3 regions of the Turicibacter faecis genome follow, and region 1 is predicted to be linked to each of the others. Evidence: a T-box and tRNA genes for the amino acid it is inferred to sense, from the RefSeq annotation. Region 1 holds a T-box; the other regions hold tRNA genes.
What was found. The T-box of region 1 lies ahead of thrS (threonine--tRNA ligase). A T-box ahead of a tRNA ligase gene usually reads a tRNA of that ligase, here a tRNA-Thr.
Positions count from the first base shown of each region.

Region 2: it has a tRNA-Thr gene. The T-box ahead of thrS (threonine--tRNA ligase) is inferred to sense a tRNA for this amino acid. The anticodon was not compared.
Region 3: it has a tRNA-Thr gene. The T-box ahead of thrS (threonine--tRNA ligase) is inferred to sense a tRNA for this amino acid. The anticodon was not compared.

Region 1 covers NZ_AP028127.1:1,695,573-1,705,998, reverse strand. The annotation lists gene AACH31_RS08445 (hypothetical protein) at 1-187, opposite strand, end outside; gene AACH31_RS08440 (metallophosphoesterase) at 259-1,059, opposite strand; gene AACH31_RS08435 (hypothetical protein) at 1,154-1,423, opposite strand; gene polA (DNA polymerase I) at 1,534-4,170, shown strand; gene mutM (DNA-formamidopyrimidine glycosylase) at 4,412-5,275, shown strand; gene coaE (dephospho-CoA kinase) at 5,632-6,243, shown strand; gene AACH31_RS08415 (replication initiation and membrane attachment family protein) at 6,705-8,075, shown strand; gene dnaI (primosomal protein DnaI) at 8,081-8,989, shown strand; T-box leader at 9,065-9,276, shown strand; gene thrS (threonine--tRNA ligase) at 9,356-10,426, shown strand, end outside.
Region 2 covers NZ_AP028127.1:2,538-12,963, reverse strand. The annotation lists gene AACH31_RS00095 (adenylosuccinate synthase) at 1-149, opposite strand, end outside; gene AACH31_RS00090 (NAD(P)/FAD-dependent oxidoreductase) at 235-1,650, opposite strand; gene AACH31_RS00085 (CTP synthase) at 1,907-3,511, opposite strand; rRNA gene rrf (5S ribosomal RNA) at 3,695-3,803, opposite strand; rRNA gene AACH31_RS00075 (23S ribosomal RNA) at 3,977-6,870, opposite strand; tRNA gene AACH31_RS00070 (tRNA-Ala) at 6,915-6,990, opposite strand; tRNA gene AACH31_RS00065 (tRNA-Pro) at 7,011-7,087, opposite strand; tRNA gene AACH31_RS00060 (tRNA-Arg) at 7,095-7,171, opposite strand; tRNA gene AACH31_RS00055 (tRNA-Leu) at 7,180-7,268, opposite strand; tRNA gene AACH31_RS00050 (tRNA-Lys) at 7,310-7,385, opposite strand; tRNA gene AACH31_RS00045 (tRNA-Gln) at 7,391-7,465, opposite strand; tRNA gene AACH31_RS00040 (tRNA-Tyr) at 7,474-7,558, opposite strand; tRNA gene AACH31_RS00035 (tRNA-Thr) at 7,575-7,650, opposite strand; tRNA gene AACH31_RS00030 (tRNA-Val) at 7,657-7,732, opposite strand; tRNA gene AACH31_RS00025 (tRNA-Glu) at 7,747-7,823, opposite strand; tRNA gene AACH31_RS00020 (tRNA-Asn) at 7,833-7,909, opposite strand; rRNA gene rrf (5S ribosomal RNA) at 7,922-8,030, opposite strand; rRNA gene AACH31_RS00010 (23S ribosomal RNA) at 8,204-10,426, opposite strand, start outside.
Region 3 covers NZ_AP028127.1:2,084,575-2,095,000, forward strand. The annotation lists gene AACH31_RS10110 (energy-coupling factor transporter transmembrane component T family protein) at 1-624, opposite strand, end outside; gene AACH31_RS10115 (energy-coupling factor ABC transporter ATP-binding protein) at 628-1,491, opposite strand; gene AACH31_RS10120 (energy-coupling factor transporter ATPase) at 1,467-2,297, opposite strand; gene AACH31_RS10125 (NusG domain II-containing protein) at 2,337-2,702, opposite strand; gene ahpC (alkyl hydroperoxide reductase subunit C) at 2,942-3,505, opposite strand; gene AACH31_RS10135 (transposase family protein) at 4,105-4,674, shown strand; gene AACH31_RS10140 (ISL3 family transposase) at 4,686-5,441, shown strand; tRNA gene AACH31_RS10145 (tRNA-Leu) at 5,709-5,792, opposite strand; tRNA gene AACH31_RS10150 (tRNA-Lys) at 5,801-5,876, opposite strand; tRNA gene AACH31_RS10155 (tRNA-Val) at 5,882-5,957, opposite strand; tRNA gene AACH31_RS10160 (tRNA-Phe) at 5,962-6,037, opposite strand; tRNA gene AACH31_RS10165 (tRNA-Asp) at 6,056-6,131, opposite strand; tRNA gene AACH31_RS10170 (tRNA-Met) at 6,135-6,210, opposite strand; tRNA gene AACH31_RS10175 (tRNA-Ser) at 6,230-6,322, opposite strand; tRNA gene AACH31_RS10180 (tRNA-Ile) at 6,340-6,416, opposite strand; tRNA gene AACH31_RS10185 (tRNA-Met) at 6,428-6,504, opposite strand; tRNA gene AACH31_RS10190 (tRNA-Ala) at 6,532-6,607, opposite strand; tRNA gene AACH31_RS10195 (tRNA-Pro) at 6,628-6,704, opposite strand; tRNA gene AACH31_RS10200 (tRNA-Arg) at 6,712-6,788, opposite strand; tRNA gene AACH31_RS10205 (tRNA-Leu) at 6,797-6,885, opposite strand; tRNA gene AACH31_RS10210 (tRNA-Lys) at 6,920-6,995, opposite strand; tRNA gene AACH31_RS10215 (tRNA-Gln) at 7,001-7,075, opposite strand; tRNA gene AACH31_RS10220 (tRNA-Tyr) at 7,084-7,168, opposite strand; tRNA gene AACH31_RS10225 (tRNA-Thr) at 7,185-7,260, opposite strand; tRNA gene AACH31_RS10230 (tRNA-Val) at 7,267-7,342, opposite strand; tRNA gene AACH31_RS10235 (tRNA-Glu) at 7,357-7,433, opposite strand; tRNA gene AACH31_RS10240 (tRNA-Asn) at 7,443-7,519, opposite strand; rRNA gene rrf (5S ribosomal RNA) at 7,532-7,640, opposite strand; rRNA gene AACH31_RS10250 (23S ribosomal RNA) at 7,814-10,426, opposite strand, start outside.

The sequences.
Region 1 (10,426 bases):
GGCGTCCTCCCCATCCATTAAATAGTAATCCTCCTAAAGCTAACCCTCCAACAAAAGGTAAGAATCCCCATCGCTCATCCTGTCCTACTTCAGGCATCATTGAGAGATTAGGGACTTGTTGAGTAAGTGGTGCTGTTGATCGATAAGGGACTTGGACTGGAACCCCGTTATGATAATTTACTGGCATCAATTTAAACTCCTCCTTTATCTTGCAGTCCTACGTTATCATATGCAACGAAAGAGTTGTTTGCCCCACTATTAAGATTGAATGAGTAAAAAAGAATGAATCGTTGGTCGGGAGAAGAAAGAAAAAATACCTTTTCTTTCTTTAAGACCCGGATTAACATTTAAAATGAGTTGATCTGCAAAAGGATAAGTTCCGTTATAAAACTGTGTGCAACCATTTTTAGTTGAATTTCCTTGGCAGTGACCTGAAAGTTGGAGATTAATTGGATAGTCAGTGACCTTAGCTGCAAGTGTGGGTTCATGAAGAAGGAGAATTTGGAACATTTCTGAAGAGGACTCCTTTTCAAGAATATGTGTTAAATCGGGTGTCGTTGACAAAGAGTCAATCCCAATTAATTGGATGCCCTCGCTACTTCCGTTATAAAGTTCAATGGATTCATTGCGAAGGATTTTAAATGACGATTCCGTTAAAATTTTTGTAATTTCTTTTTTTTGTTTTAAATCGGTATCGCCTAAAACGGCAACCTTTGCAAGCGAGGGATTGAGCTCAGATAAAGTTTTTTTTACCTGTTTAGATAAGTCAGAAGAGATGGCTCCTTTTTCGAATAAGTCCCCCGTGAAGACGACAATATCTGCCTCAAGTTTATTTATTTCTTCCACGGTCTTTTTTAAAAGTGAAAGGTCTTTTTGTGTTTTGATTTTAGTGTCACTCAATTGAATTAAACGCGTCCCACTAAAACGTGCTGGAATGGTTGAGTGGGTAATCATGGTCTCTTCGATATGAATGCCTTGCTTGAAATTTAACATAAAATACACGAAGAGTGAAATCACAATGACTGTGATGGTGAGTAGATAGACCTGGATTTTTTTCATCATATTTCATCCTTTACCAAAATAACTGTTTATATAAGCTATTATATCATATAAAGGCTGTCGTTTTTTTATAGAAATAGATGGATATTCGTCGTTAGCAGAACAATTGAACGAGGTGATAAATGCAAAATAGGGTACATAACATTCGGATGACGTTAAGATACTCCGTTTTCTCTACTCCGAAGCTAACGCCTAGGATTAGAAGGTAACTGAATGCAGGAATCAATTGAGTTAAAAGCAGGGTGTGTCCTGAGAAAAGTCGCACGATTAAAGGGGATTGTTGGGTTAATGGAAAAGTGAAGAGGAGCGTAATGTTGAAAAATAAAAAGAGTTGTGAAGTGATTGAATTCATTTTTTGTTTCATCTTGACACCATCCTTGTAAAAATATGTTTTAAACTGCTTTGATGTGCTAAAATAATAGTACAGTATAGTAAGTAAGGCATAAAAATATGCTATGGATAAGGATTGATGCAATGAATACGTTAGTTTTAATCGATGGAAATAGTTTGATGTATCGCGCCTATTATGCGACGGCATATAGCGGGAACCTCATGAAAACAAGTACAGGAATATTTACAAACGCTTTATACGGATTTGTAAATATGATGAATAAGGTGTTAGATGATTATAACCATACGCATATGTTGGTCGCCTTTGATGCTGGTAAGACGACATTTAGACATGAATTTTTAGAAAGTTATAAAGATGGACGCAAACCGATGCCAGATGAGATGCGTTCACAAATTAATTTGATTAAAAAATATTTAGACCTTTTAGGGGTTAAGCGGTTAGAGTTAGCAACTTATGAAGCCGATGATATTATTGGAACCTTATCAACGCAGGCGAAAGGTGATAATTTTGACAAGGTGCATATTATTACGGGGGATAAAGATTTACTGCAAATGGTCGACGAGAAAACGATTGTTCATATTACACGTAAAGGTGTGACAGACATTGAGTCGTTTGATGAGGCCGCAGTTTTTGCAAAATATGAAGTGTCTCCTCAGCAAATTGTAGATTTAAAAGGGTTGATGGGGGACCCTTCGGATAATTTACCAGGAATTCCTGGAGTGGGTGAGAAGACCGCGATTAAATTATTAAAACAATTTACAACGGTTGAAAATCTAGTGGCACATACAGATGAGTTAAAAGGTAAAATGCGAGAAAAGGTAGAGGCAAACGTTGAACAGGCCATATTATGTAAACGAATGGCGACTATTCATAAGGAAGTCCCGCTTCCACTAACCTTTGATGATTTACGTTATGAGGGACCCCATGTCGAAGAATTGATGGCCTTCTTTAAGGAAATGGAGTTTAATGCCTTTTTGAAGAAGATAAAAATGGAGGAGTCAAAAGAATCAAAACCACAGCTCCCTATTCGAATCATTCAAAGTGAACAAGAGTTGGATCAGTTAACTTATCAAGATAGTGCTATTCACGTAGAGGTCTTCGAGGAAAATTATCATCGAGGCACGATTTTAGGAATAGCAGTTGTTAATCAAGAAGAGGCTTATTATGCTCCATTTGAACTTGCGAAAAAGAGTGAGGCGTTCCTTTCATTTTTAAGTTGTTCGACGTATAAGAAGTCTATTTTTGACGTGAAACGCTCACGTGTTGCACTCATGTGGGAAGGCTTACCATTAGAAGGGGTTGATTTTGATTTATTATTAGCGACGTATATTCTTAACCCAACGAATGGTAGTCGAGAATTTAAAAAGGTTGTTATGCATTATGATTATGATGGGGTATCATACGATGAAGAGGTTTACGGGAAAGGGGCTAAGCGGGCCGTTGCCGCACCAGAAAAGGTTGCGCGTTACGCAATCGATATTGCAACGGCAGTCTTTAAGCTAAAAAATCAAATTCTTGAGCAACTGCGTGAACAGGGGCAACTAGAACTATTTGAAGAGATGGAAATGCCATTGGCCGATGTTTTAGCAACGATGGAGTTTAACGGAATGGCACTTGATTTAAATGGTTTGGAGGAGATGGGAGAAACGTTGAAGTCTCGCCTTGTAGCGCTCGAATCGTCTATCTTTGAACAGGCAGGAATGTCGTTTAATATTAATTCCCCTAAACAACTAGGAGAGGTACTATTTGAAAAGTTATCATTGCCGGTGATTAAAAAAACGAAGACGGGTTACTCAACGAATGCCGATGTTCTAGAAAAATTGTGTGATGAACATCCGATTATTCATTTAATCATGGAGTATCGAACATTGAGTAAATTATATTCTACGTATATTGAAGGTTTAAAAAAGGCGTGTTATGACGATGGGAAGGTTCACACCATTTTTAATCAAGCGTTAACCCAAACAGGTCGATTGTCATCGGTCGAACCTAATTTACAAAATATTCCTATTCGTTTAGAAGAGGGAAGAATGATTCGAAAAGCGTTTGTCCCAAGTCAAGAAGGTTGGTTGATTTTAGGGGCCGATTACTCACAAATCGAGCTTCGTATTTTGGCTCATATTTCAAATACAGAGTCATTAATTGAGGCCTTTAAACAGGGGGACGACATTCATAAGAAAACAGCAATGGACGTTTTTAAAGTGTCAGAGGAAGAGATGACGTCAGATTTAAGACGCTCTGCAAAGGCTATTAACTTTGGAATTATTTATGGAATGAGTGCTTTTGGTTTATCTGAAAATTTAAATATCACTCAAAAAGAGGCGAAAAAATATATTGATCATTATTTAGAAACGTATTCGGGCATTCACCAGTATATGGAGGATATTGTCAAGGAAGCTAAATATAATGGCTATGTTTCGACGTTGTTTAATCGTCGACGCTATATTCCAGAGCTAACGCAAAAAAACTATGCGATTCGACAATTTGGAGAAAGAACAGCGATGAATGCACCGATTCAAGGGACAGCAGCGGATATCATCAAAAAGGCAATGATCGACGTGTCCCGTATGATGCAGGAAAAAAAGGTACAGTCACGTTTGTTATTACAGGTACACGATGAGTTAATATTTGAAGTTCCTGAGAATGAATTGGAATTGATGATTGAGTTAGTGACAAAAACGATGGAGGACGTTGTTGAATTAAAGGTTCCATTAAAAGCCGATTATTCGTATGGTCCAACCTGGTATGATGCAAAATAATGATGAAAGGGGCACGAGAGGCGAGTGCCCTTTTTAGAAGTTAACGTATTTTCCTTGGAAATAAGGAGAGGGAAGACAAGGGGTTATTGGAGTTTAAAAATGCGAAGCAGTCACGTCTGCATCCCATGACGAATAAAAATGGAAGTTATGCCCGATAGGGACCCATTCAATGCAGGCGCTCCTTGCCGGGTAGCACATGATTGAACAGCTAAAGGGGTTGTTAAGAAAGAAGGTGGAACACATGCCAGAATTACCTGAGGTTGAAAATGTAAAGAATGCCCTTTGTCAACAAGTAAAAGGGAGACAAATACAGGGAGTTGAAGTGAAATATGAGCCGATGGTTAAAAATATGGAGGTAGAAGAATTTAAAAACAAGTTAACGGGTCAAACCATTCAACAGATTAAAAGGCGTGGAAAATATCTTGTTTTTTATTTGGATGATTATGTGTTGCTTTCACACCTTAGAATGGAAGGAAAGTATTTTGTTGTTCAGCCAGATTTTGAGTTGAATCCACATGTCCATGTAGTCATGACGTTGGATGGAGGCGAACGATTGCTTTATCAGGATACGCGTAAATTTGGAACATATCACTTGTACGATCGGTCCATCAATTTAGAGGAAACCCCTCCATTTAAAGTGTTAGGAGTAGAGCCTTTTTCTTCGCAGTTTACCCCTCCTTACTTAAAAGAAAAGTTAAAAAATAAAAAGAAACCTATCAAAAGTTTGCTTCTTGATCAAAGCGTCGTCTGCGGATTAGGTAATATTTACGTTGATGAAGTGCTTTACCGTGCGCGATTACATCCTTTAACACCAAGTTCGGATTTAGGGGACAGAGATTTGGAGAATGTGGTAAAATATACGGTGCAGGTTTTGGCGCGTGCCATTGAATTAGGCGGGACGACGATTCGGACATTTAGTTCCTCTCATGGGGTGCTTGGCTCTTTTCAAAACGAATTACTCGTTCATCAACGGCAAGGTGAGGCTTGTCCAACCTGTCAAAGTGAAATTGAGAAAATCAAAGTTGGTGGTCGGGGAACTTATCTTTGTCCGAACTGTCAGCGTTTGAATATAAAGGAAAACGAACGTGGTTCATCAACGGATTAATGGGTGTCGTTAAAAAGAAGTGGTAGCTATTTAAGTGAGAGGCCTAAGCCACTAGGAACTTTTAAAAAGAGAGGAGGGACTGCTACGAGACAAAATGTAGTGAACTAATCGCGAGAGGTGATAAGGTTTTATAAGGGACTCACTCATCGTCAACCCGACGTCGTGAACAGGGGCGTTACAACTTTTATTAAATAAGATTAATGTTTATGGTAAAACGTTAAAGAGATGAGGAGGAAGCGCGGGTGTCTGATGGAATGGAAGCAGTCAGGTTAAATTGCTCTCATTAGACGCGCTAAACGAGTGAAACTTTTTTGCGATCTATTTTTTGTCGATGTTTTAAGTAGCAGTAGTAATTAATGTTAGTCGTTGGATTAACGGGAGGAATCTCGTCGGGAAAAAGTACAATATCTTCATGGTTTTTACAAAAAGGAATCGTTGTATTGGACGCTGACCAAATAGTGAAAAATTTACAACGTCCGAATAGTCCGCTTGTCTTAAAATTAGCGGAGGAGTTCGGGGCGTCTATTGTAAACGAAAACGGAGAACTTGTACGAGACGTTTTAGGAAAAATAGTTTTTTATGATCATGAGGCGAAGGAGCGTTTAAATGCGATGATTCATCCGCTTGTCCAAGCAAAATTAGAAGAAGAGATTGAGCGGTTAAAAAAAGTGGGCGAGGGACTTGTTGTATTAGATATCCCTTTGCTTTTTGAAAGTCGTTTTGAAGCGTTAGTAGACCGTACGGTTGTTGTTTATGTTTCGCCTGATGTTCAACTTCAACGATTGATGAAGCGGGATCAAATTGATCGGGAGTATGCGTTAGCTAAAATGAATTCTCAGATGTCTTTAGATGAGAAAAGAGCACGTGCTGATTACGTGTTGATTAATAATGGAACCATGGGACAACTTAGAGAACAATTTGATCATTTATTTGAAGTGTTATGGGAACGGGCTTGTCAGGTGTTTTAAGAGGTGGGCGTGCCCACTTGCCTTAATTTTTGGATGGTTGTGAGTCGTGATGGATTAAAGTGAGAGATAGAATGGAGAAATAATGATGAAGTGGGAGCCCCTCACAAAAAGGATGGTGCGGTTAATTTGGGTGTTTGATGGCGCTAGTTGAAGAGAGGTTCGTGGCTTTTTCGGTTGGAAAATTTAACGTGCTGATGCGCGATTTCGTTGTTTTAAAGAGGTCACACTCGGTGGCGTTTTTGAAAGTCAAATTTTTTCGCGCGACCACTTTTAGTCGCTATCACATTCTTAGATCGAACGTATTAAACGCCCTAGTTAGTGATGGGTTTCCTGATGTATGATGAGAAGCCCCCTTAGCGCAAGCACCCCTTTTTTTGTTGGCCTAAAAAGAGGTGCTATTATTTGAGGTGAGGGGGGGAAATTAAGAAGATATTTCTGTTTAGATAGAAGGAGTGTTTGCGGTGTCAACACAAGGTGTTAAACCAAATACGAAGTTTAAATTGTATGGGATGCAGCGGGTAACGACGGAAGAGTTACAAATTTTAATTTTACTTTACCAACCCCTCATCGGTCCTGTGGCAACTAGTTTTTATTTAACTTTAAATACGTTAGCTACACGAGGACAAGGGGAGGAGTATGCCCACCATTTTTTATTACAGATGTTAAATATTTCGATGGATGATTTAATTGAGTTTAGGCATAAATTAGAAGCGGTCGGACTGATCCAGGTGTATTGTCATAAAGGAGATGGGACGCTCGCTTATTCTGTAAGGAAGCCGATGCAAGCGAAGGAATTTTTTAATGACGGGATCATTAATGTTTTTCTTAACTTAAAGGTGGGGCATCCTGAGTATCAACAATTAAAACGGCTCTTTGCCGAAGAAGTGCCTGAAATAGAAGGAGAAAATATCTCTAAGCCATTTAACGAGGTATTTGATACAACTATTTTAATGCGTTCGTCAGCTATGCTACAGGCGAGTCCGCTCCCTACCAATCAAACGGATAAAAAAGGGGTCACGCTAGAATTATCCTTTGATAAAGAGCTGTTATTTTCTTTGTTGCACCAATTTGGGATGGATGAGACAATGGTTTCTCAAAAGTTACTCGATCAAATTAATCGAATTGCATTTTTATATAAATTAGATGAGCACGAGTTGGCAAGACTTATTTTTGATGCTTTAGATACAGATGGCTTTGTTAACTTAGAGCTTTTTAGAAAACAAGCTAAACAGTATTTTCAGTTTTTAAATAAGGGGAAACCTGTAGAAGTTGTAGAGGTTCCTCAAGTGAATCCCGAAAATTTATCACACACCCCGGAACAAGAGCAATTGTCTAAGGAAAAGCAACTCTTGCTTGTTCTTTCTCAACATCCACTAGAATTTTTACGCTTTAAGCAACATCAGAAGGAACCCGTTCCAGCGGACCGCCAATTAGTTGAATGGTTAGTCGTTGATCAACAGATGGCTGCCGGGGTCGTCAATGTTTTAATTGACTATGTGCTAAATATTTCAGATGGTCGTTTGCCAAAACAACTCGTGGAAAAAATTGCAGGTGAGTGGCAACGTAAGGAAATTGACACGACGGAAAAGGCGATTGCTCAAGTTAAGGCAACGTTGAAGGCGAAACATAAAAGGGAACTTGAAAAAACTGTTCCGGCCGCGAATAAAGTTTATGCAAAACCAACGCGTGTCGTTAGAAAAGAGCAAGTTCCAGATTGGTTAAAAGAGCAGGGGGCCACTCAGGAAGACAAAAAATCATTGTCAGATGATGACCTTCAAAAAATTGAACGTATGAAAGAATTACAAAATCAACTTTTAAATAAGAAAGGGTGAGCAAGATGCAACGGATTGGGGAGTTAATGGCAAAACCTAAAAATGCTCAGGAGGCCTATCGTGAAATTATTGATGATCCATCGATTAAAGAAGCGTTAAGCCAGTATGGCGATGAAATTGAACTTTCATTAATTTCGAGTTATATTTCTGATTTAGATGAGTTTTTAAGAAATAAAGAGAAGTGTCAGGGATGTAAAGGGATTGATCACTGTTGCCAACCGGTAAAGGGGCATTATCCGATGTTAAAGCCGGTCCATAAACAGTTAAAGGTGTCATATACGCCGTGCCAATATGCTTTAAATCAACGTCATTTAGAAAATATTAAAAGTTTTCATATGCCATCAGACATTTTAAACGCTAATTTCGAAAGATTTATTATGGACCCTGAACGGGTGGAATTTTATGAAAAAGCGACGTTATTTATTAACGAATATATGTCGACCAAAAAGGGAAGAGGTCTTTATTTATATGGACCGTTTGGGACAGGAAAAACGTATATGTTAAGTGCAATAGCTAATATTTTATCGCAACGAGGAATTGTTTGTGGGCTCGTTTACTTTCCGGAACTTATTGCTGAAATTAAATCAGGCTTTAATAGTGAAACGAATGGTGCTTACGATAAGATTGAGCAACTCAAAGAGATTGAGGTTCTCATGCTTGATGATATTGGAAGTGAGTCAATGACGAGTTGGATGAGGGATGAAGTCCTTGGACGCATTTTGAATTATCGCATGCATCAGGGGCTACCAACCTTCTTTAGTTCTAATCTAGACTATCAACAATTGCAGCATCACTATTCATATACGCAAAAAGGTGAAGTCGAAGAGATTAAAGGAGCACGTGTGTTAGAACGAATTAAGGCCTTAACCGTCCCCGTTAAAATTGCAGGAACAAACTATCGACAAAAACGATGAAATCATCAGATTTTTTCTTGATTTTAAAAAAATCATGCATTATAATATGACTCAGTGATATAATATAAATAAATATTAAAGGTTTTGAAAAGGATACGGTTTAATAAAAACGTCTTTTTAGAGAAGTGACTATTAGCTGAAAGGTTACTAAGAACGCTTATTAAATTACTCCCTTTGAACTGGACTTGAAAAAGATTCCCGTTTGCTGCGTTAAAGCGAAATTAAGTTGCTGATAAGAATTTTCTTATCGGAATTAGGATGGTACCGCGATTTTAATCGTTCCTACTTGTAAAGATTAGGAGCGATTTTTTTTATTGTCAAAATAATCGCTCCCGTTATCAAAAGATACAAAAAGGAGGAAATATTATGATTAACATTACTTTCCCTGATGGAAATGTAAAACAATTTGATAAAGGAGTAACCGCTGAGGCGATTGCACAATCTATTTCACCAGGATTACGTAAACGATGCGTGGCTGCAAAGGTGAACGGACATTTATATGACTTCACTCGTCCGATTGAAGCAGATGCCAAAATTGAATTAATTACAAATGATCGTCCGGAAGCATGGGAAATTATCAACCATTCAGCGGCGCATTTAATGGCGGCAGCTGTTAAACGTTTATATCCAGATGCAAAATTTGGGGTAGGTCCAGCGATTGAAGATGGGTTCTACTATGATATTGATACAGAAGCAAAAATCACAGAGGCGGATTTAGCAGCTATTGAAAAGATGATGCACAAAATTTCGTCTGAAGCCTTACCCATCGTTCGTCATGAATTAAGCCGTGAGGAAGCAAAAGCGTTATTTGCAAACGATGAATATAAATTAGAATTAATTGACGCTATTCCAGCTAACGAAGTGATTACTACTTATTCAGAAGGTGATTTCACTGACTTATGTAGTGGGGTTCACGTTGCAAATACAAAAGATATTAAATTCTTTAAATTATTAAATGTGGCTGGTGCTTATTGGCGTGGAGACAGTGATAATAAAATGTTAACACGTATTTATGGGGCAGCTGCGAATACGAAAGATCAATTAGCTGAACATTTACGTATTTTAGAAGAGCGTAAAGAGCGCGATCATAAAAAAATCGGACGTGAATTAGAATTATTTACATTCAGTCCATTAGTTGGACAGGGATTACCTATTTGGTTACCAAACGGAATGAAGGTTCGCCAACAAATTGAACGTTACATTATCGATTTAGAGGAAGAATACGGATATCAACACGTAGCGACACCAGTTCTTGGATCAGTTGATTTATATCGTACATCAGGACACTGGTCACACTATAAAGAAGATATGTTTGTTCCAATGGAGATGGATAATGAAGAGCTTGTGTTACGTCCAATGTCTTGTCCGCATCATATGATGGTTTATAAAACAAAATTACGTTCATATCGTGATTTACCAATTCGCTATGCTGAGCAA
Region 2 (10,426 bases), 740 kb from region 1:
TGTTGTCCATTAAATTCAATCGTATGTCCAGCGTTGTTTCCACCTTGATAACGCGCTACAATATCTGCACGTTGAGCCAAATAATCCGTAATTTTTCCTTTTCCTTCATCTCCCCATTGTGTTCCTACAACTACTACTGTTTTTACCATATCAATAACCACCTTTTTTTATAATAGAATTTAATATTTACTACAATATCTTAGAAACTTTCCTAATAAATTTATTTTATCAACCCTATGCCTCATAGCGGTCTAAGATATGACGTGCTACTAGAACACCACTCGCTCCTGCCTGCGCCAGTCCGCGAGTCACACCAGCCCCATCGCCACCTACAAATAAACCTTTTACCTTTGTTTCGAATTTATTATCAATTTCAGGACGGGCAGAGTAGAACTTTGCCTCTACACCATAAAACAACGTATGCTCAGAAGCAATACCTGGAGTCACATGGTCAAGAGCTTCCGTCATTTCAATTAATGACTTCATCGTATTATATGGAAGCACTAATCCTAAATCACCTGGGACAGCCTCCTTAAGTGTTGGTTCAACAAATCCTTCTTTTAATCGTTTAGGCGTCGTACGTCTTCCCTTCAAAATATCCCCGTACTTCTGCACAATAATCGAACCATTTGATAACTTATTTGCTAAATGAGACACCTCATGTGCAAATTCATTCGGTTGATCGAAAGGCTCCTCAAACGTATGAGAGACTAATAAAGCAAAATTAGTATTCTTACTTCCAAGTTTAGGGTCCTTATAAGCATGACCGTTCGCCAACATCGTTCCTGAATGATTTTCCACTACAACATGTCCTGATGGATTTGAACAAAATGTTCGAACTACTGTTCCAACACTCGTACGATACATAAACTTTCCTTCGTATAAATGTTCATTAATCTCTTGCATAACAATATCCGAAGTTTCAACACGTACCCCAATATCGACTTGTAAATTCTTCATTGGGATTTTTTGACCACGCATCACATCTTTTAACCAAACTGATCCATCACGCCCAGGAGCTAAGAAAACTTGATTTGCTTTCATTGTCTCTCCATTTGCAAGGACCACACCGCGAACTTCATTGTTTTCAACAATGACATCCTTAACTTCAGTTTTAAAATGATAATCCACACGATCTTTCATTTCCTCATAAATACTCTTTAATATTTCTAAATTTTGTTCCGTCCCTAAATGTCGAACTTTCGCACGTAACAATTTCAATCCTACAGCATAACCACGTTTCTCAATCTCACGAACTTTATCAGTCGTTGGATCTGTAATATCACTAGTTGCTCCGTGCCTTAAATTAATATTATCCACGTATTCTATCAAATCTTCTACTTCAGTGTTTGATAAATAATCTGTCATCCATCCACCAAACTCATGTGTAATATTAAATTTACCATCTGAATAGGCCCCTGCCCCACCAAAGCCATTCGTAATAGAACACGCCGGCATACAACCTACATGATCTTTAATCACTGGACATTTCTTTATTTTATGCTCAAGTATTGGGCATCGACGTCGGTAAATATCTAGCCCTTTATCAATCAACGCAACCTTTAAATCCTTATTCTTTAATGACAACTCATAAGCGGCAAAAATTCCTGCCGGTCCTGCACCAACAATAATCACATCATAACTATTCATCCAGCAAACACTCCTTTAAACAAGTCTGGTATATACCAACAAAAAAGCACCCTATGCGAGCATAGCGTGCTATAAAATATATAATAAACCTATTAAGTTAGTCTCCATACTTGTCAGTTTCATAATTTTCACCTTTATATTTAAAATTGAACATTAATATTATACCAAACAACTGACTATCTGTAATCCCTAAAAATAAAAAAATTAGGGTAATTAACCTAACTCAATAGGATAATCCCCTAACTATAATTGATAATTACTCTAATCCTTTAGAAATTGTTGCCTTAATAAATTCACGGAATAATGGTTGTGGTTTCTGCGGACGTGATAAAAATTCTGGATGAAATTGTCCTGCTACAAACCATCGATGATCCGGAATTTCAATAATTTCTACTAATCCGGTTTGCGGATTGATACCCGAAAACTCTAATCCCGCATTTTCTAAAATTGTTTTATATTGATTATTAAACTCATAACGATGACGGTGACGTTCCTTAACATTAACCGATTGGTATGCCTCGTAAGCCTTTGTTCCTTCCTTAACATAACAATCATATAATCCTAAACGCAACGTTCCACCCATTTTAATTCCTTCATATTGATCAGGTAAATAATCAAAAATTGCGTGTGGAGTATCCTCGTCAAACTCTGTTGAATTAGCCCCTTCTAACTTTGCAACATTACGAGCATATTCAATTGCTGCAATTTGCATACCCATACATATACCAAAATAAGGGATGTTATTTACACGTGCATATTGACAAGATAAAATTTTCCCTTCAACTCCACGGTTACCAAATCCTCCAGGAACTAAAATACCATCTACATCAGCAAAGATTTCATCTACAGTTTCCTCTGTTACACGTTCGGAATCAACCCATTTAATACAAACTTTCTTCCCATAGTGATATCCAGCATGTTTTAAGGCCTCAACAACCGATAAATAAGCATCCGGTAATGCAACGTATTTACCAACAAGTGCGATAGAAACCTCACCATTTAAGTTACGTACCGTATCGATTAACTGCTCCCACTCAGTCATATCCGCTTCCGGAGCATCAATACCAAAATGTTTACAAACATAGTCATCTAATCCCTGTGCCTTTAAATGCATTGGAACCTCATATAAAATTTCCGCATCAATTGCCTGTACAACTGCTTCCTTAGGAACATTACAGAATGATGAAATCTTTTCCTTTACATGATCCTCTATATCTACCTCTGTACGTAAAACGATAACATCTGGTTGGATACCTAACGATAATAACTCTTTTACGCTATGTTGCGTAGGCTTTGTTTTAATCTCACCCGCCGCCTTTAAGTAAGGAACCAATGTATTATGAATATATAGCGTATTATGATAACCAAAATCTTTACGGGCCTGTCGAATAGCCTCTAAAAAAGGTAATGACTCAATGTCACCTACCGTTCCACCAATTTCAGTAATAATCACATCAGCATCACTGTCCTGAGCAGCGGCAATTAACTTAGACTTAATTTCATTCGTAATATGTGGAATGACCTGAACCGTAGCACCTAAATATTCCCCACGTCGCTCCTTATCAATTACATTTGAATAAACTCGACCAGTTGTAATATTAGAATTTTGTGATAAATTCTCATCAATAAAGCGTTCATAGTGTCCTAAATCTAAATCAGTTTCTGCCCCATCATCTGTTACAAAAACTTCACCATGCTGATAAGGACTCATTGTTCCAGGATCCACATTAATATAAGGGTCAAATTTCTGCATAAATACTTTAAGGCCTCTATTTTTTAGTAATCGTCCAAGAGAAGATGCCGTAATCCCCTTTCCTAAAGATGAAACAACTCCGCCTGTAACAAAAATATATTTTGTCATTTATTATTCCTCCGCTAATAGTTTTTGTCTTAGATAAAAAAATAAGCCCTCCGCAATGGAGAGCAAATTTTAGGGCTCTTAAATATATTATCAGATATATTTTAAGAATACAATAAGAAATATTTATAAACTAATATAGAAAAAGCAAGGAAAAATAATTATTCCTTGCTTTTTCTATTTATGGCCTAGCGACGTCCTACTCTCGCACTTGCGTACTACCCTCGGCGCTAAGGAGCTTAACTTCTGTGTTCGGTATGGGAACAGGTGTGCCCTCCTTGCCCTTATCACTAGACCTTCTGTCAGATCTTATCAATCTCACAAAACTAGATATCTTCTGCTTACTTCTTCTTGTCCGGCAACTCTCGCATCACAGTGGTAAAGTTCAATAACTGTTCATCACCTTCGTGATTCCTCAGTTCTTTTCACTTTCTGCCTGTGATAATCGCTCGTTTTTGCCTTTCCTATTTAGTTAAGTCCTCGATCGATTAGTATCAGTCCGCTTCATCTGTCACCAAACTTCCACTCCTGACCTATCTACCTCGTCGTCTTCAAGGGATCTTACTTCTTTCGAATGGGAAATCTCATCTTGAGGGGGGCTTCACGCTTAGATGCTTTCAGCGTTTATCCCTTCCACACGTAGCTACCCAGCTATGCTCCTGGCAGAACAACTGGTACACCAGCGGTGTGTCCATCCCGGTCCTCTCGTACTAAGGACAGCTCCTCTCAAATTTCCTACGCCCACGACGGATAGGGACCGAACTGTCTCACGACGTTCTGAACCCAGCTCGCGTACCGCTTTAATGGGCGAACAGCCCAACCCTTGGGACCGACTACAGCCCCAGGATGCGATGAGCCGACATCGAGGTGCCAAACCTCCCCGTCGATGTGAACTCTTGGGGGAGATCAGCCTGTTATCCCCGGGGTAGCTTTTATCCGTTGAGCGACGGCCCTTCCATTCGGTACCGCCGGATCACTAAGCCCGACTTTCGTCCCTGCTCGACTTGTAGGTCTCGCAGTCAAGCTCCCTTCTGCCTTTACACTCTTCGAATGATTTCCAACCATTCTGAGGGAACCTTTGGGCGCCTCCGTTACTCTTTGGGAGGCGACCGCCCCAGTCAAACTGCCCACCTGACACTGTCCCCTGACCAGCTCATGGCCACGGGTTAGAACCCCAGTAACACAAGGGTAGTATCCCAACAGCGACTCCTCCAAGACTGGCGTCCTGGTCTCTTCGTCTCCTACCTATCCTGTACATGTGTCACCAGTGCTCAATATCAAGCTACAGTAAAGCTCCACGGGGTCTTTCCGTCCTGTCGCGGGTAACCTGCATCTTCACAGGTACTATGATTTCACCGAGTCTCTTGTTGAGACAGCGCCCAGATCGTTACGCCTTTCGTGCGGGTCGGAACTTACCCGACAAGGAATTTCGCTACCTTAGGACCGTTATAGTTACGGCCGCCGTTTACTGGGGCTTCAATTCAAAGCTTCGCTTGCGCTAACCTCTCCTCTTAACCTTCCAGCACCGGGCAGGCGTCAGCCCCTATACATCACCTTGCGGTTTAGCAGAGACCTGTGTTTTTGATAAACAGTCGCCTGGGCCTTTTCACTGCGGCTTGCTTTCACAAGCACCCCTTCTCCCGAAGTTACGGGGTCATTTTGCCGAGTTCCTTAACAAGAGTTCTCTCGCTCATCTTAGGATTCTCTCCTCGCCTACCTGTGTCGGTTATCGGTACGGGCACCTAATAAATTATCCCTAGAAGCTTTTCTTGGAAGCGTGACATCAGCTGACTTCACCCTTTCGGGCTTTCGGCATCACAGCTCAATGTTTCGCCATGCGGATTTGCCTACATGACCACCTCACTGCTTACACGTGAATCCATTCACACGCTCAACTTAGCCTTCTCCGTCACTCCTTCAGTTTATTAAGTGGTACAGGAATCTCTACCTGTTGTCCATCGGCTACGCCTTTCGGCCTCACCTTAGGTCCCGACTTACCCAGGGCGGACGAGCCTTCCCCTGGAAACCTTAGGCTTTCGATGGATAGGATTCTCACCTATCTTTCGCTACTCACACCGGCATTCTCACTTCTAACCGCTCCACAGCTCCTTCCGGTACTGCTTCTCCGCTGTTAGAACGCTCTCCTACCACTGACACTTCGTGTCAATCCGCAGCTTCGGCGGTCCGTTTAGCCCCGGTACATTTTCGGCGCAGAGTCACTCGACTAGTGAGCTATTACGCACTCTTTAAAGGATGGCTGCTTCTAAGCCAACCTCCTAGTTGTCTGTGCATCTCCACATCCTTTTCCACTTAACGGACACTTGGCGGCTTCAGCTGGCGGTCTGGGCTCTTTCCCTTTTGACCATGGACCTTATCACCCACAGTCTGACTCCCGATCATATCTATCTGGCATTCGGAGTTTGATTGAGATCAGTACCCCGAGGTGGGGCCATCACCCATTCAGTGCTCTACCTCCAGTAGACTCTTATCGAGGCTAGCCCTAAAGCTATTTCGGAGAGAACCAGCTATATCCGTGTTCGATTGGAATTTCACCCCTAGCCACAAGTCATCCAAGCACTTTTCAACGTGCCCTGGTTCGGCCCTCCAGTCAGTGTTACCTGACCTTCAGCCTGCTCATGGCTAGCTCACACGGTTTCGGGTCTACAACATCGTACTCCTCGCCCTATTCAGACTCGCTTTCGCTTCGGCTCCGTCTCTTCAACTTAACCTTGCACGATATCGTAACTCGCCGGTTCATTCTACAAAAGGCACGCCATCACCCTTTAACGGGCTCTGACTAGTTGTAGGCACACGGTTTCAGGTTCTCTTTCACTCCCCTTCCGGGGTTCTTTTCACCTTTCCCTCACGGTACTGGTTCACTATCGGTCACTAGGTAGTATTTAGCCTTACGAGATGGTCCTCGTTGCTTCCGACGGGATTTCTCGTGTCCCGCCGTACTCAGGATCCCTTCCCTGCTTCACACAATTTCACCTACGGGACTCTCACCCTCTCCGGTTGGCCTTCCCAGACCATTCGGCTATCATGTTCAGTCATTTCTGAAGGTCCTTCTACCCCGGATTACTCCGGTTTGGGCTCCTCCCTGTTCGCTCGCCGCTACTTGGGGAATCGATGTTTCTTTCTTTTCCTCCAGGTACTTAGATGTTTCAGTTCCCTGGGTCTGTCTCCTCTATGGCTATTGATTCACCATACGGTGCTAGCGTATGACCACTAGCGGGTTTCCCCATTCGGATATCCCCGGCTCTTTGCTTACTTACAGCTCCCCGAGGCGTTTCGCCGTTTGTCGCGTCCTTCTTCGACTCCTAGTGCCTAGGCATCCTCCGTGCGCCCTTTATTACTTAACTTTTCTTCTTCAGAAGATATCTAGTTTTCAAAGATCAATTCTTTTTGGTGGAGACTAGGGGGATCGAACCCCTGACCTCCTGCGTGCAAGGCAGGCGCTCTCCCAGCTGAGCTAAGTCCCCATTCTCTTTTTCTTTTTTAATGGTCGGGAAGACAGGATTCGAACCTGCGACCCCCTGGTCCCAAACCAGGTGCTCTACCAAGCTGAGCCACTTCCCGTTTTTTATGGCGCGCCCAAGAGGAGTCGAACCCCTAACCTTTTGATCCGTAGTCAAACGCTCTATCCAATTGAGCTATGGGCGCTATTTAGTTGGTGCCTAGGGCCGGAATCGAACCGGCACGGGTGTCACCACCCGCAGGATTTTAAGTCCTGTGCGTCTACCAGTTCCGCCACCCAGGCTTTTTATCTATGCTTTATGTACTCTTTTTCAGTTAAAAAAATGGTGTCCTGCAGAGGACTCGAACCTCTGACCCTCTGATTAAAAGTCAGATGCTCTACCAACTGAGCTAGCAGGACATCATTGGCTGGGCTAGCTGGATTCGAACCAGCGCATGACGGAGTCAAAGTCCGTTGCCTTACCGCTTGGCTATAGCCCATTCTTAAGTGGTGGTGGGGGACGGATTCGAACCGCCGAACTCTCAGAGAGCGGATTTACAGTCCGCCGCGTTTAGCCACTTCGCTACCCCACCGTATTCTTTTATTATATGGTGCCGGAAGCAGGACTTGAACCCGCAACCTACTGATTACAAGTCAGTTGCTCTACCAATTGAGCTATTCCGGCTCTTTATGGTGGAGGATGACGGGCTCGAACCGCCGACCCTCTGCTTGTAAGGCAGATGCTCTCCCAGCTGAGCTAATCCTCCACTTTTATTTTTAATGGTGACCCGTACGGGATTCGAACCCGTGTATGCATGCGTGAAAGGCATGTGTGTTAAACCGCTTCACCAACGGGCCATTTTTTAATGGCGCCCCAACTAGGACTCGAACCTAGGACCCCTTGATTAACAGTCAAGTGCTCTAACCAACTGAGCTATTGAGGCTTTTTATTTATGGCCTAGCGACGTCCTACTCTCGCACTTGCGTACTACCCTCGGCGCTAAGGAGCTTAACTTCTGTGTTCGGTATGGGAACAGGTGTGCCCTCCTTGCCCTTATCACTAGACCTTCTGTCAGATCTTATCAATCTCACAAAACTAGATATCTTCTGCTTACTTCTTCTTGTCCGGCAACTCTCGCATCACAGTGGTAAAGTTCAATAACTGTTCATCACCTTCGTGATTCCTCAGTTCTTTTCACTTTCTGCCTGTGATAATCGCTCGTTTTTGCCTTTCCTATTTAGTTAAGTCCTCGATCGATTAGTATCAGTCCGCTTCATCTGTCACCAAACTTCCACTCCTGACCTATCTACCTCGTCGTCTTCAAGGGATCTTACTTCTTTCGAATGGGAAATCTCATCTTGAGGGGGGCTTCACGCTTAGATGCTTTCAGCGTTTATCCCTTCCACACGTAGCTACCCAGCTATGCTCCTGGCAGAACAACTGGTACACCAGCGGTGTGTCCATCCCGGTCCTCTCGTACTAAGGACAGCTCCTCTCAAATTTCCTACGCCCACGACGGATAGGGACCGAACTGTCTCACGACGTTCTGAACCCAGCTCGCGTACCGCTTTAATGGGCGAACAGCCCAACCCTTGGGACCGACTACAGCCCCAGGATGCGATGAGCCGACATCGAGGTGCCAAACCTCCCCGTCGATGTGAACTCTTGGGGGAGATCAGCCTGTTATCCCCGGGGTAGCTTTTATCCGTTGAGCGACGGCCCTTCCATTCGGTACCGCCGGATCACTAAGCCCGACTTTCGTCCCTGCTCGACTTGTTGGTCTCGCAGTCAAGCTCCCTTCTGCCTTTACACTCTTCGAATGATTTCCAACCATTCTGAGGGAACCTTTGGGCGCCTCCGTTACTCTTTGGGAGGCGACCGCCCCAGTCAAACTGCCCACCTGACACTGTCCCCTGACCAGCTCATGGCCACGGGTTAGAACCCCAGTAACACAAGGGTAGTATCCCAACAGCGACTCCTCCAAGACTGGCGTCCTGGTCTCTTCGTCTCCTACCTATCCTGTACATGTGTCACCAGTGCTCAATATCAAGCTACAGTAAAGCTCCACGGGGTCTTTCCGTCCTGTCGCGGGTAACCTGCATCTTCACAGGTACTATGATTTCACCGAGTCTCTTGTTGAGACAGCGCCCAGATCGTTACGCCTTTCGTGCGGGTCGGAACTTACCCGACAAGGAATTTCGCTACCTTAGGACCGTTATAGTTACGGCCGCCGTTTACTGGGGCTTCAATTCAAAGCTTCGCTTGCGCTAACCTCTCCTCTTAACCTTCCAGCACCGGGCAGGCGTCAGCCCCTATACATCACCTTGCGGTTTAGCAGAGACCTGTGTTTTTGATAAACAGTCGCCTGGGCCTTTTCACTGCGGCTTGCTTTCACAAGCACCCCTTCTCCCGAAGTTACGGGGTCATTTTGCCGAGTTCCTTAACAAGAGTTCTCTCGCTCATCTTAGGATTCTCTCCTCGCCTACCTGTGTCGGTTATCGGTACGGGCACCTAATAAATTATCCCTAGAAGCTTTTCTTGGAAGCGTGACATCAGCTGACTTCACCCTTTCGGGCTTTCGGCATCACAGCTCAATGTTTCGCCATGCGGATTTGCCTACATGACCACCTCACTGCTTACACGTGAATCCATTCACACGCTCAACTTAGCCTTCTCCGTCACTCCTTCAGTTTATTAAGTGGTACAGGAATCTCTACCTGTTGTCCATCGGCTACGCCTTTCGGCCTCACCTTAGGTCCCGACTTACCCAGGGCGGACGAGCCTTCCCCTGGAAACCTTAGGCTTTCGATGGATAGGATTCTCACCTATCTTTCGCTACTCACACCGGCATTCTCACTTCTAACCGCTCCACAGCTCCTTCCGGTACTGCTTCTCCGCTGTTAGAACGCTCTCCTACCACTGACACTTCGTGTCAATCCGCAGCTTCGGCGGTCCGTTTAGCCCCGGTACATTTTCGGCGCAGAGTCACTCGACTAGTGAGCTATTACGCACTCTTTAAAGGATGGCTGCTTCTAAGCCAACCTCCTAGTTGTCTGTGCATCTCCACATCCTTTTCCACTTAACGGACACTTGGGGCCTCAGCTGGCGGTCTGGGCTCTTTCCCTTTTGACCATGGACCTTATCACCCACAGTCTGACTCCCGATCATATCTATCTGGCATTCGGAGTTTGATTGAGATCAGTACCCCGAGGTGGGGCCATCACCCATTCAGTGCTCTACCTCCAGTAGACTCTTATCGAGGCTAGCCCTAAAGCTATTTCGGAGAGAACCAGCTATATCCGTGTTCGATTGGAATTTCACCCCTAGCCACAAGTCATCCAAGCACTTTTCAACGTGCCCTGGTTTGGCCCTCCAGTCAGTGTTACCTGACCTTCAGCCTGCTCATGGCTAGCTCACACGGTTTCGGGTCTACAACATCGTACTCCTCGCCCTATTCAGA
Region 3 (10,426 bases), 390 kb from region 1:
AAATAAGGGTACCAATAAAGAAATTAATTGTATTACTTTATCTTTAAAGTTTCCTTCACTAATATCTACACCTCGTGATGCCTGTGCTTTTAATATCTTTTGTGTCTCCTCAAATAAAGTAGGGATAAACCTTAAAGCAATCGAAATCATTAATGCAATTTCGGCTACGGGAATTCCAATCCTTCCTAACGGCTTAAATAATGATTCTAAGGCTAAGGTTAAATCAGACGGTCGCGTAGTTAAAGTTAAAAGAGTTGAAATAATTACTACAATTATTAATCTTATACTCATATAAAGACCTAGATTCAACCCTTTATCATAAATCTTAAGCGGCCCTAATGAAAATATAACATTTCCTTGATGATTAAAAAATACTTGTAAAAAAAATGTCAATACAATAAAGAAAATAATTGGTTTTAAACTTTTAATAAAGTAATTTATTGGTATTTTTGTTAACCTCATGACCAATAACTCTAAACCACACAATAAAATCATAAATAACCAGTTATCTGTAAAAAAACATGAAAGGACGAAAAATGAAGTAGCTAAAATTTTAGAACGAGCATCTAGTCTATGCCACAATGAATATCCGGGGAAATACCTCCCTATCACAATACTATTCAACAACTATTCCCCCCCACCTAACAAGCTTTCAACTTGTCCAATAAACTCTTCTTCAGTTAATGGTAAATTATCTACATCTACATTCAAGCGCTCTAATAATTTATAATAATTTTGGGATGGAATAGGTAACGTTATTCCACACGTTCTTAATAAATCCACTTGTTTAAAAACATTTTTTGGAGTACCTTTTATCGTTAGTACCCCCTTATTCATAACGATTACCTCTTCCGCATATTTTGCAACCAAATCCATATCATGGGTAACTAATACAATTGTTTTCCCATATTCTTTGTTCAATTTATAAAACATCTCCATTATCTCAAATTGCCCTCGTGGATCAAGCCCAGCAGTAGGTTCATCTAGAACTAGGATATCTGGATCCATGGCAAGTATTCCAGCAATGGCCACTCGCCGCATTTGTCCGCCACTCAAATTAAACGGCGACCTCCCTAACATCTCTATATCTAGTCCAACCATCTGTATAACATCATGAGCACGTCGTATAGCTTCTTCCTCAGATACCCCATAGTTCATCGGACCAAATATAATATCCCGTTCAATTGTTTCTTCAAATAACTGATACTCTGGAAACTGAAAAACCAAACCTACATGCTGCCTTATTTCCCTTAAGTCTCTATTCTTGTCATCAGATTTAATAACTTTATCCCCGACCTTGATGTTTCCACTGCTAGGTTTTAATAACCCATTCATGTGTTGAATAAGTGTCGATTTTCCTGATCCTGTATGTCCAATAATAGCTAAAAATTGTCCCTTAGGTACATCAAATTCAATATTATATAACGCTCTACGCTCCATAGGAGTATTTGCATTGTATATATGATTTACAGATTCAAATTTAATTTGCATAACTCATTCATCAACTCCTCATCACTTGTAACAATCTCGCTCAAAACTCCCCTTTTTGTTAACTCATAAGATACCTTTACTGCAAACGGAACGTCTAACTTAACCGACTCTAATAGTTCCTTTTCCTTAAATACGTCCTTAGGTTTCCCTTCTAAAATTATTTTTCCTTCATTCATGACAATGATCCGATCGCTATGAATAGCCTCGTCTAAATAGTGAGTAATCATAATTATCGTCTTATCACGATTCTTTACTAATTCGTGAATCAATTTCATCATATCCTCACGTCCTTGAGGATCTAACATTGCTGTCGCTTCATCTAAAATAATAATTTTAGCCCCTAATGCTAAAACCCCTGCAATAGCTACCCTCTGTTTTTCCCCCCCGCTCAAATAATGCGGTTCAAAATTTAAAAAGTCCCCCATACCTACCTCTTGAGCATATTTGTTAACCAAATTGTCCATTTCCTCATAGGGTACACATTTATTTTCTAACCCAAATGCGATATCATCACGGACCGTACAACCAACAAATTGATTATCTGGGTTTTGAAAAACAATCCCAACCTTTTGACGAATATCAAAAACACTACTTTCCGTTAAGGGCTGTCCATCAATTATTATTTTCCCCCCTTGAATCTCATGTAATCCTACCAATAATTTAGATAGTGTCGATTTACCTGATCCATTATGGCCTAAAATAGTAACAAACTCCCCCTCATTAATAGTTAAATTAAAATTCTTTAATACTTCATTGCCGTCCTCATAACCAAAACATACATTTTCTAATTTGACAACATTGTTCACCTAATACACCGCCCTTTATTCATGTTAAGATATATGTCCCTAAATCGAAATTCCATCTAAATCTGCATCGCTACTCCCTACAATCTCTATTACTAATTGATGCGGTGCACAGATAATACTTTGACCCGAACGATGAATAAAACCAATTTCTACACAATCATGATCAGGACAGTCAGCCTCTTCAATACGAACTCCATTATCATCTAGAATGACCTTATTATATCCCAATTCTGTTTCAATATCTAAAACAGTGTGTTTGCCATCTAGCTTAAAACGACCATATTCTTCTCCCTTTACGGAAATGATCACTTCCTGATTATCCTCTGATTGTAATGTAAATTGTATAAACAAAAAACTGGTAATTGCAACAACTGCAATAATTAAATATATATCCAAACGTTTCACAAATTCATCCTCCGAAATAAAATAATTACACCTAACATTATAACAAGATTAAGTATCAATTGTTATAAAAATAAAAATTAAATTATCGTAATTATATATTATGTTACGATTCTCTTTATCAACTCTAAACTTAAACACACTAACGTATAACAAGAAAATTTAGTCATCTTATTCATTATATATTAATTTTCAAAATAAAAAGAGAGCATAATGCTCTCTTTTTATTTTGAAATTATATCTTATAATTTACCTACTAAGTCTAAGCTTGGAGTTAATGTTTCTGCACCTGGTTGCCATTTTGCAGGACATACTTGATCACCATGTTCAGCAACGAATTGAGCAGCTTGAACTTTACGTAATAACTCTTCCGCGTTACGTCCAATTCCATTGTCATGGATTTCATACGCTTTGATTACACCTTCTGGATTTACTACAAAGCTTCCACGTAATGCTAATCCTTCTTCTTCGATCATAACTTCAAAGTTACGAGTTAAAGTTCCTGTTGGGTCAGCTAACATAGGGTATTTAATTTTACCGATTGTTTCTGTAGCATCTGCCCATGCTTTATGTACGAAATGAGTATCTGTTGATACTGAATAAATTTCACATCCGATTTCTTGGAATTTAGCATAGCTATCTGCTAAATCTCCTAATTCAGTTGGACATACAAATGTAAAGTCTGCTGGATAGAAGAAAAATACTGACCATTTTCCTTTAATTGATTCAGAAGTTACCTCTTTGAATTCCCCATTATGATATGCTTGTACTGCAAATTCTTTAACTTGAGTATTGATTAAAGACATTCTTATTTCCTCCTTTATTATCAGTAATAATTACTAATATCATTATATAGTTAAAATAAAAGAAAGTCAATACAAATAATATTAAATTTTAAGTTAATCAAAGTAATATAATAAATTTTATCATAACAATGTGATGAAAAAAGAAATCCTACATATTATTACTTAAATGTATATATTATATACTACTTTTCATGACTAGCATCATACTCGCCTCAATTAATTAAATAAAAATTAACCCTTATTTTTGAGAGGACTTACAAGAAGAAAAAAGCTTTGCATTCTAATACGCGTGATTTAATCAAAGACATTATTCCGAAACAGAACTGTATCTTCATATAATCCTGACCCCCTAGACGATATAAATCAATTCTGATCTTTTGGGTTATACACTGGTATAGGATTAGAAAAGACTTTTACAATAATCTAACTTTTATTGAGTGTTTTAAAAACTTATCTTTTTTAGGTTCTATAATTTTTGGTGTGGGTGGGATTACTCACACCTTTTTGATTGCCATAAATATTGAGACAAAAAAAAGAGACATAGTCCCCAAAATCCTATACAATGTAATCGGCTAAAACAACACGAAAGGATTGGTTTTATGTCTCATACTAATTGTATCTCAACTTTACTTGATTTAAAAGATAAAAATATTACTTTTTCAGAAAATTGTATCCAGGAAACTCAGATTAAGAATGTTCGTTCTAAACTTATTTTAGGGACTCTTTCTTTTCAACCGACTCATTGCTACCACTGTGGTCATTCTTTTGACTCAAATATCATTAAACACGGCTTCAAAACTTCACGTATTAAGCTAGTCAAAATTTCCGGATTTGATGCTTATCTAGACTTAAAAAAACAACGTTATAAATGCCGTCATTGTGACCGAACATTTACCCTAGAAACATCTCTTGTTAACCCTAATTGTTTTATTTCCACTCCCGTAAAACAAGCCATCTTTTTAGAAGCTAGTCATAAGAAATCCGAAACAGATATTGCACGTGAGCTTAACGTTTCTCATTCAACCGTTAACCGCGTCATTCATTCTTCCTATGAAGAACAGCCGCTTCCCTTTAATTCTCTCCCAAAAGTTCTTTGTTTTGACGAGTTTAAGTCGGTTAAATCGGCCAAGGGTCACCTGCCATGCGAAGCATGTATCCTCCATTGGTAGGGAACGGAGCAATGTCCTTCATTTTTTGTGATGCGTCCAATGGAAAGCTAATTGATATCGTTGAAGACCGTCGCTTAAGTACACTAAGGACTTATTTTATGCGATTTTCTAAAGCAGCTCGTGAAGGTGTAACCCACGTCGTCATTGACATGTACGCCCCTTATATGACACTCATTAAAGAGGTATTCCCTAAGGCTAAGATTGTTTTAGATAAATTTCATATCGTTCAACTAGTCTCTCGTGCTCTTAATAAAACACGCATTCGTTTCATGAATCAAAATAAAGAGTTTTATAATAAATTCAAACATTATTGGCGACTTCTCTTAAAAGCCCAAGAAGATCTTAATGCCACTCATTACTTCTATTCCAACTGCTTCAAAAAGATGATCTCTCAACAAGAAATTATTGACTTTTTATTAGCCCTAGACCCTGAACTAAAGGAGACTTATGATTTCTACCAAACTGTCCAACAGGCTATTAAACTTCGTAACCTTGAAATATTTCATCATGCCATTCAACACCCCTCTGATCTGCTTTCACACGAAATGAAAACAGCTTTAAAAACACTCACTCATTATCAAGACTATGTCAAAAATACAATTGAAACTCCTTATACCAATGGAGTACTCGAAGGAATTAACAACAATATCAAAGTCATTAAGCGAATCGCTTTTGGATACCGTAGTTTCTACCATTTCAAAGCAAGAATTTTGATTATTCATAAATACACTTTTGAACAAAAAAAGAAGAGGAATCAAACCATCTAAAGAATAGCCTAATTCCTCCCGATTATATGTATAGATTTTATTCACCCACACTATTTGACAAAGAACCCTTTTTTATATAAGGCAGCCTCCTTTATTCACAGTATAGATTGTGATTTCTATTTACTAGAGTTAAACCATGATGATATATACTAAAAAAGCATATAAAAAAAACTGGTTTATAACCAGTTTCTTTTATATGCAATGGTATTTATTCTCTAAAATAAAAAAAGATAATACTATAATAAAGATTACCTTATTTTACTATAATGGTGCGGGTGACAGGAGTTGAACCTGCACACCAAAGGTACTAGAGCCTAAATCTAGCGCGTCTGCCAATTCCGCCACACCCGCATTATGAATGGTGTCCTGCAGAGGACTCGAACCTCTGACCCTCTGATTAAAAGTCAGATGCTCTACCAACTGAGCTAGCAGGACTTTTATGGTGGAGGATGACGGGCTCGAACCGCCGACCCTCTGCTTGTAAGGCAGATGCTCTCCCAGCTGAGCTAATCCTCCATCATGGTGGCTTGGGACGGAATCGAACCGCCGACACAAGGATTTTCAGTCCTTTGCTCTACCGACTGAGCTACCAAGCCTTTTATTTATTATTTAAATGGCGGTCCAGACGGGAATCGAACCCGCGATCTCCTGCGTGACAGGCAGGCATGTTAACCGCTACACCACTGGACCTTTTGGTTGCGGGGACAGGACTTGAACCTGCGACCTTCGGGTTATGAGCCCGACGAGCTACCAACTGCTCCACCCCGCGATGTTTATTTATTTTAATATGGCGGAGGAAGAGGGATTCGAACCCCCGCGACGCTTTCACGCCCTGTCGGTTTTCAAGACCGATCCCTTCAGCCGGACTTGGGTATTCCTCCGAATAATGTATGAAAAGTGGTGGACCCTGTAGGACTCGAACCTACGACCGATCGGTTATGAGCCGATAGCTCTAACCAACTGAGCTAAGGGTCCGGTCCTATTTTTGGTAGCGGAGGAGGGACTCGAACCCCCAACCTCACGGGTATGAACCGTACGCTCTAGCCAGTTGAGCTACTCCGCCATGATACTAACATGATACTTATTTAATTGGTGGAGACTAGGGGGATCGAACCCCTGACCTCCTGCGTGCAAGGCAGGCGCTCTCCCAGCTGAGCTAAGTCCCCATTCTCTTTTTCTTTTTTAATGGTCGGGAAGACAGGATTCGAACCTGCGACCCCCTGGTCCCAAACCAGGTGCTCTACCAAGCTGAGCCACTTCCCGTTTTTTATGGCGCGCCCAAGAGGAGTCGAACCCCTAACCTTTTGATCCGTAGTCAAACGCTCTATCCAATTGAGCTATGGGCGCTATTTAGTTGGTGCCTAGGGCCGGAATCGAACCGGCACGGGTGTCACCACCCGCAGGATTTTAAGTCCTGTGCGTCTACCAGTTCCGCCACCCAGGCATATCGTTATTTCAGGCACGCGCCTTTTTCAAAATGGTGTCCTGCAGAGGACTCGAACCTCTGACCCTCTGATTAAAAGTCAGATGCTCTACCAACTGAGCTAGCAGGACATCATTGGCTGGGCTAGCTGGATTCGAACCAGCGCATGACGGAGTCAAAGTCCGTTGCCTTACCGCTTGGCTATAGCCCATTCTTAAGTGGTGGTGGGGGACGGATTCGAACCGCCGAACTCTCAGAGAGCGGATTTACAGTCCGCCGCGTTTAGCCACTTCGCTACCCCACCGTATTCTTTTGTTATATGGTGCCGGAAGCAGGACTTGAACCCGCAACCTACTGATTACAAGTCAGTTGCTCTACCAATTGAGCTATTCCGGCTCTTTATGGTGGAGGATGACGGGCTCGAACCGCCGACCCTCTGCTTGTAAGGCAGATGCTCTCCCAGCTGAGCTAATCCTCCACTTTTATTTTTAATGGTGACCCGTACGGGATTCGAACCCGTGTATGCATGCGTGAAAGGCATGTGTGTTAAACCGCTTCACCAACGGGCCATTTTTTAATGGCGCCCCAACTAGGACTCGAACCTAGGACCCCTTGATTAACAGTCAAGTGCTCTAACCAACTGAGCTATTGAGGCTTTTTATTTATGGCCTAGCGACGTCCTACTCTCGCACTTGCGTACTACCCTCGGCGCTAAGGAGCTTAACTTCTGTGTTCGGTATGGGAACAGGTGTGCCCTCCTTGCCCTTATCACTAGACCTTCTGTCAGATTTCATCAATCTCACAAAACTAGATATCTTCTGCTTACTTCTTCTTGTCCGGCAACTCTCGCATCACAGTGGTAAAGTTCAATAACTGTTCATCACCTTCGTGATTCCTCAGTTCTTTTCACTTTCTGCCTGTGATAATCGCTCGTTTTTGCCTTTCCTATTTAGTTAAGTCCTCGATCGATTAGTATCAGTCCGCTTCATCTGTCACCAAACTTCCACTCCTGACCTATCTACCTCGTCGTCTTCAAGGGATCTTACTTCTTTCGAATGGGAAATCTCATCTTGAGGGGGGCTTCACGCTTAGATGCTTTCAGCGTTTATCCCTTCCACACGTAGCTACCCAGCTATGCTCCTGGCAGAACAACTGGTACACCAGCGGTGTGTCCATCCCGGTCCTCTCGTACTAAGGACAGCTCCTCTCAAATTTCCTACGCCCACGACGGATAGGGACCGAACTGTCTCACGACGTTCTGAACCCAGCTCGCGTACCGCTTTAATGGGCGAACAGCCCAACCCTTGGGACCGACTACAGCCCCAGGATGCGATGAGCCGACATCGAGGTGCCAAACCTCCCCGTCGATGTGAACTCTTGGGGGAGATCAGCCTGTTATCCCCGGGGTAGCTTTTATCCGTTGAGCGACGGCCCTTCCATTCGGTACCGCCGGATCACTAAGCCCGACTTTCGTCCCTGCTCGACTTGTTGGTCTCGCAGTCAAGCTCCCTTCTGCCTTTACACTCTTCGAATGATTTCCAACCATTCTGAGGGAACCTTTGGGCGCCTCCGTTACTCTTTGGGAGGCGACCGCCCCAGTCAAACTGCCCACCTGACACTGTCCCCTGACCAGCTCATGGCCACGGGTTAGAACCCCAGTAACACAAGGGTAGTATCCCAACAGCGACTCCTCCAAGACTGGCGTCCTGGTCTCTTCGTCTCCTACCTATCCTGTACATGTGTCACCAGTGCTCAATATCAAGCTACAGTAAAGCTCCACGGGGTCTTTCCGTCCTGTCGCGGGTAACCTGCATCTTCACAGGTACTATGATTTCACCGAGTCTCTTGTTGAGACAGCGCCCAGATCGTTACGCCTTTCGTGCGGGTCGGAACTTACCCGACAAGGAATTTCGCTACCTTAGGACCGTTATAGTTACGGCCGCCGTTTACTGGGGCTTCAATTCAAAGCTTCGCTTGCGCTAACCTCTCCTCTTAACCTTCCAGCACCGGGCAGGCGTCAGCCCCTATACATCACCTTGCGGTTTAGCAGAGACCTGTGTTTTTGATAAACAGTCGCCTGGGCCTTTTCACTGCGGCTTGCTTTCACAAGCACCCCTTCTCCCGAAGTTACGGGGTCATTTTGCCGAGTTCCTTAACAAGAGTTCTCTCGCTCATCTTAGGATTCTCTCCTCGCCTACCTGTGTCGGTTATCGGTACGGGCACCTAATAAATTATCCCTAGAAGCTTTTCTTGGAAGCGTGACATCAGCTGACTTCACCCTTTCGGGCTTTCGGCATCACAGCTCAATGTTTCGCCATGCGGATTTGCCTACATGACCACCTCACTGCTTACACGTGAATCCATTCACACGCTCAACTTAGCCTTCTCCGTCACTCCTTCAGTTTATTAAGTGGTACAGGAATCTCTACCTGTTGTCCATCGGCTACGCCTTTCGGCCTCACCTTAGGTCCCGACTTACCCAGGGCGGACGAGCCTTCCCCTGGAAACCTTAGGCTTTCGATGGATAGGATTCTCACCTATCTTTCGCTACTCACACCGGCATTCTCACTTCTAACCGCTCCACAGCTCCTTCCGGTACTGCTTCTCCGCTGTTAGAACGCTCTCCTACCACTGACACTTCGTGTCAATCCGCAGCTTCGGCGGTCCGTTTAGCCCCGGTACATTTTCGGCGCAGAGTCACTCGACTAGTGAGCTATTACGCACTCTTTAAAGGATGGCTGCTTCTAAGCCAACCTCCTAGTTGTCTGTGCATCTCCACATCCTTTTCCACTTAACGGACACTTGGGGGCCTTAGCTGGCGGTCTGGGCTCTTTCCCTTTTGACCATGGACCTTATCACCCACAGTCTGACTCCCGATCATATCTATCTGGCATTCGGAGTTTGATTGAGATCAGTACCCCGAGGTGGGGGCAGTCACCCATTCAGTGCTCTACCTCCAGTAGACTCTTATCGAGGCTAGCCCTAAAGCTATTTCGGAGAGAACCAGCTATATCCGTGTTCGATTGGAATTTCACCCCTAGCCACAAGTCATCCAAGCACTTTTCAACGTGCCCTGGTTCGGCCCTCCAGTCAGTGTTACCTGACCTTCAGCCTGCTCATGGCTAGCTCACACGGTTTCGGGTCTACAACATCGTACTCCTCGCCCTATTCAGACTCGCTTTCGCTTCGGCTCCGTCTCTTCAACTTAACCTTGCACGATATCGTAACTCGCCGGTTCATTCTACAAAAGGCACGCCATCACCCTTTAACGGGCTCTGACTAGTTGTAGGCACACGGTTTCAGGTTCTCTTTCACTCCCCTTCCGGGGTTCTTTTCACCTTTCCCTCACGGTACTGGTTCACTATCGGTCACTAGGTAGTATTTAGCCTTACGAGATGGTCCTCGTTGCTTCCGACGGGATTTCTCGTGTCCCGCCGTACTCAGGATCCCTTCCCTGCTTCACACAATTTCACCTACGGGACTCTCACCCCCTCCGGTTGGCCTTCCCAGACCATTCGGCTATCATGTTCAGTCATTTCTGAAGGTCCTTCTACCCCGGATT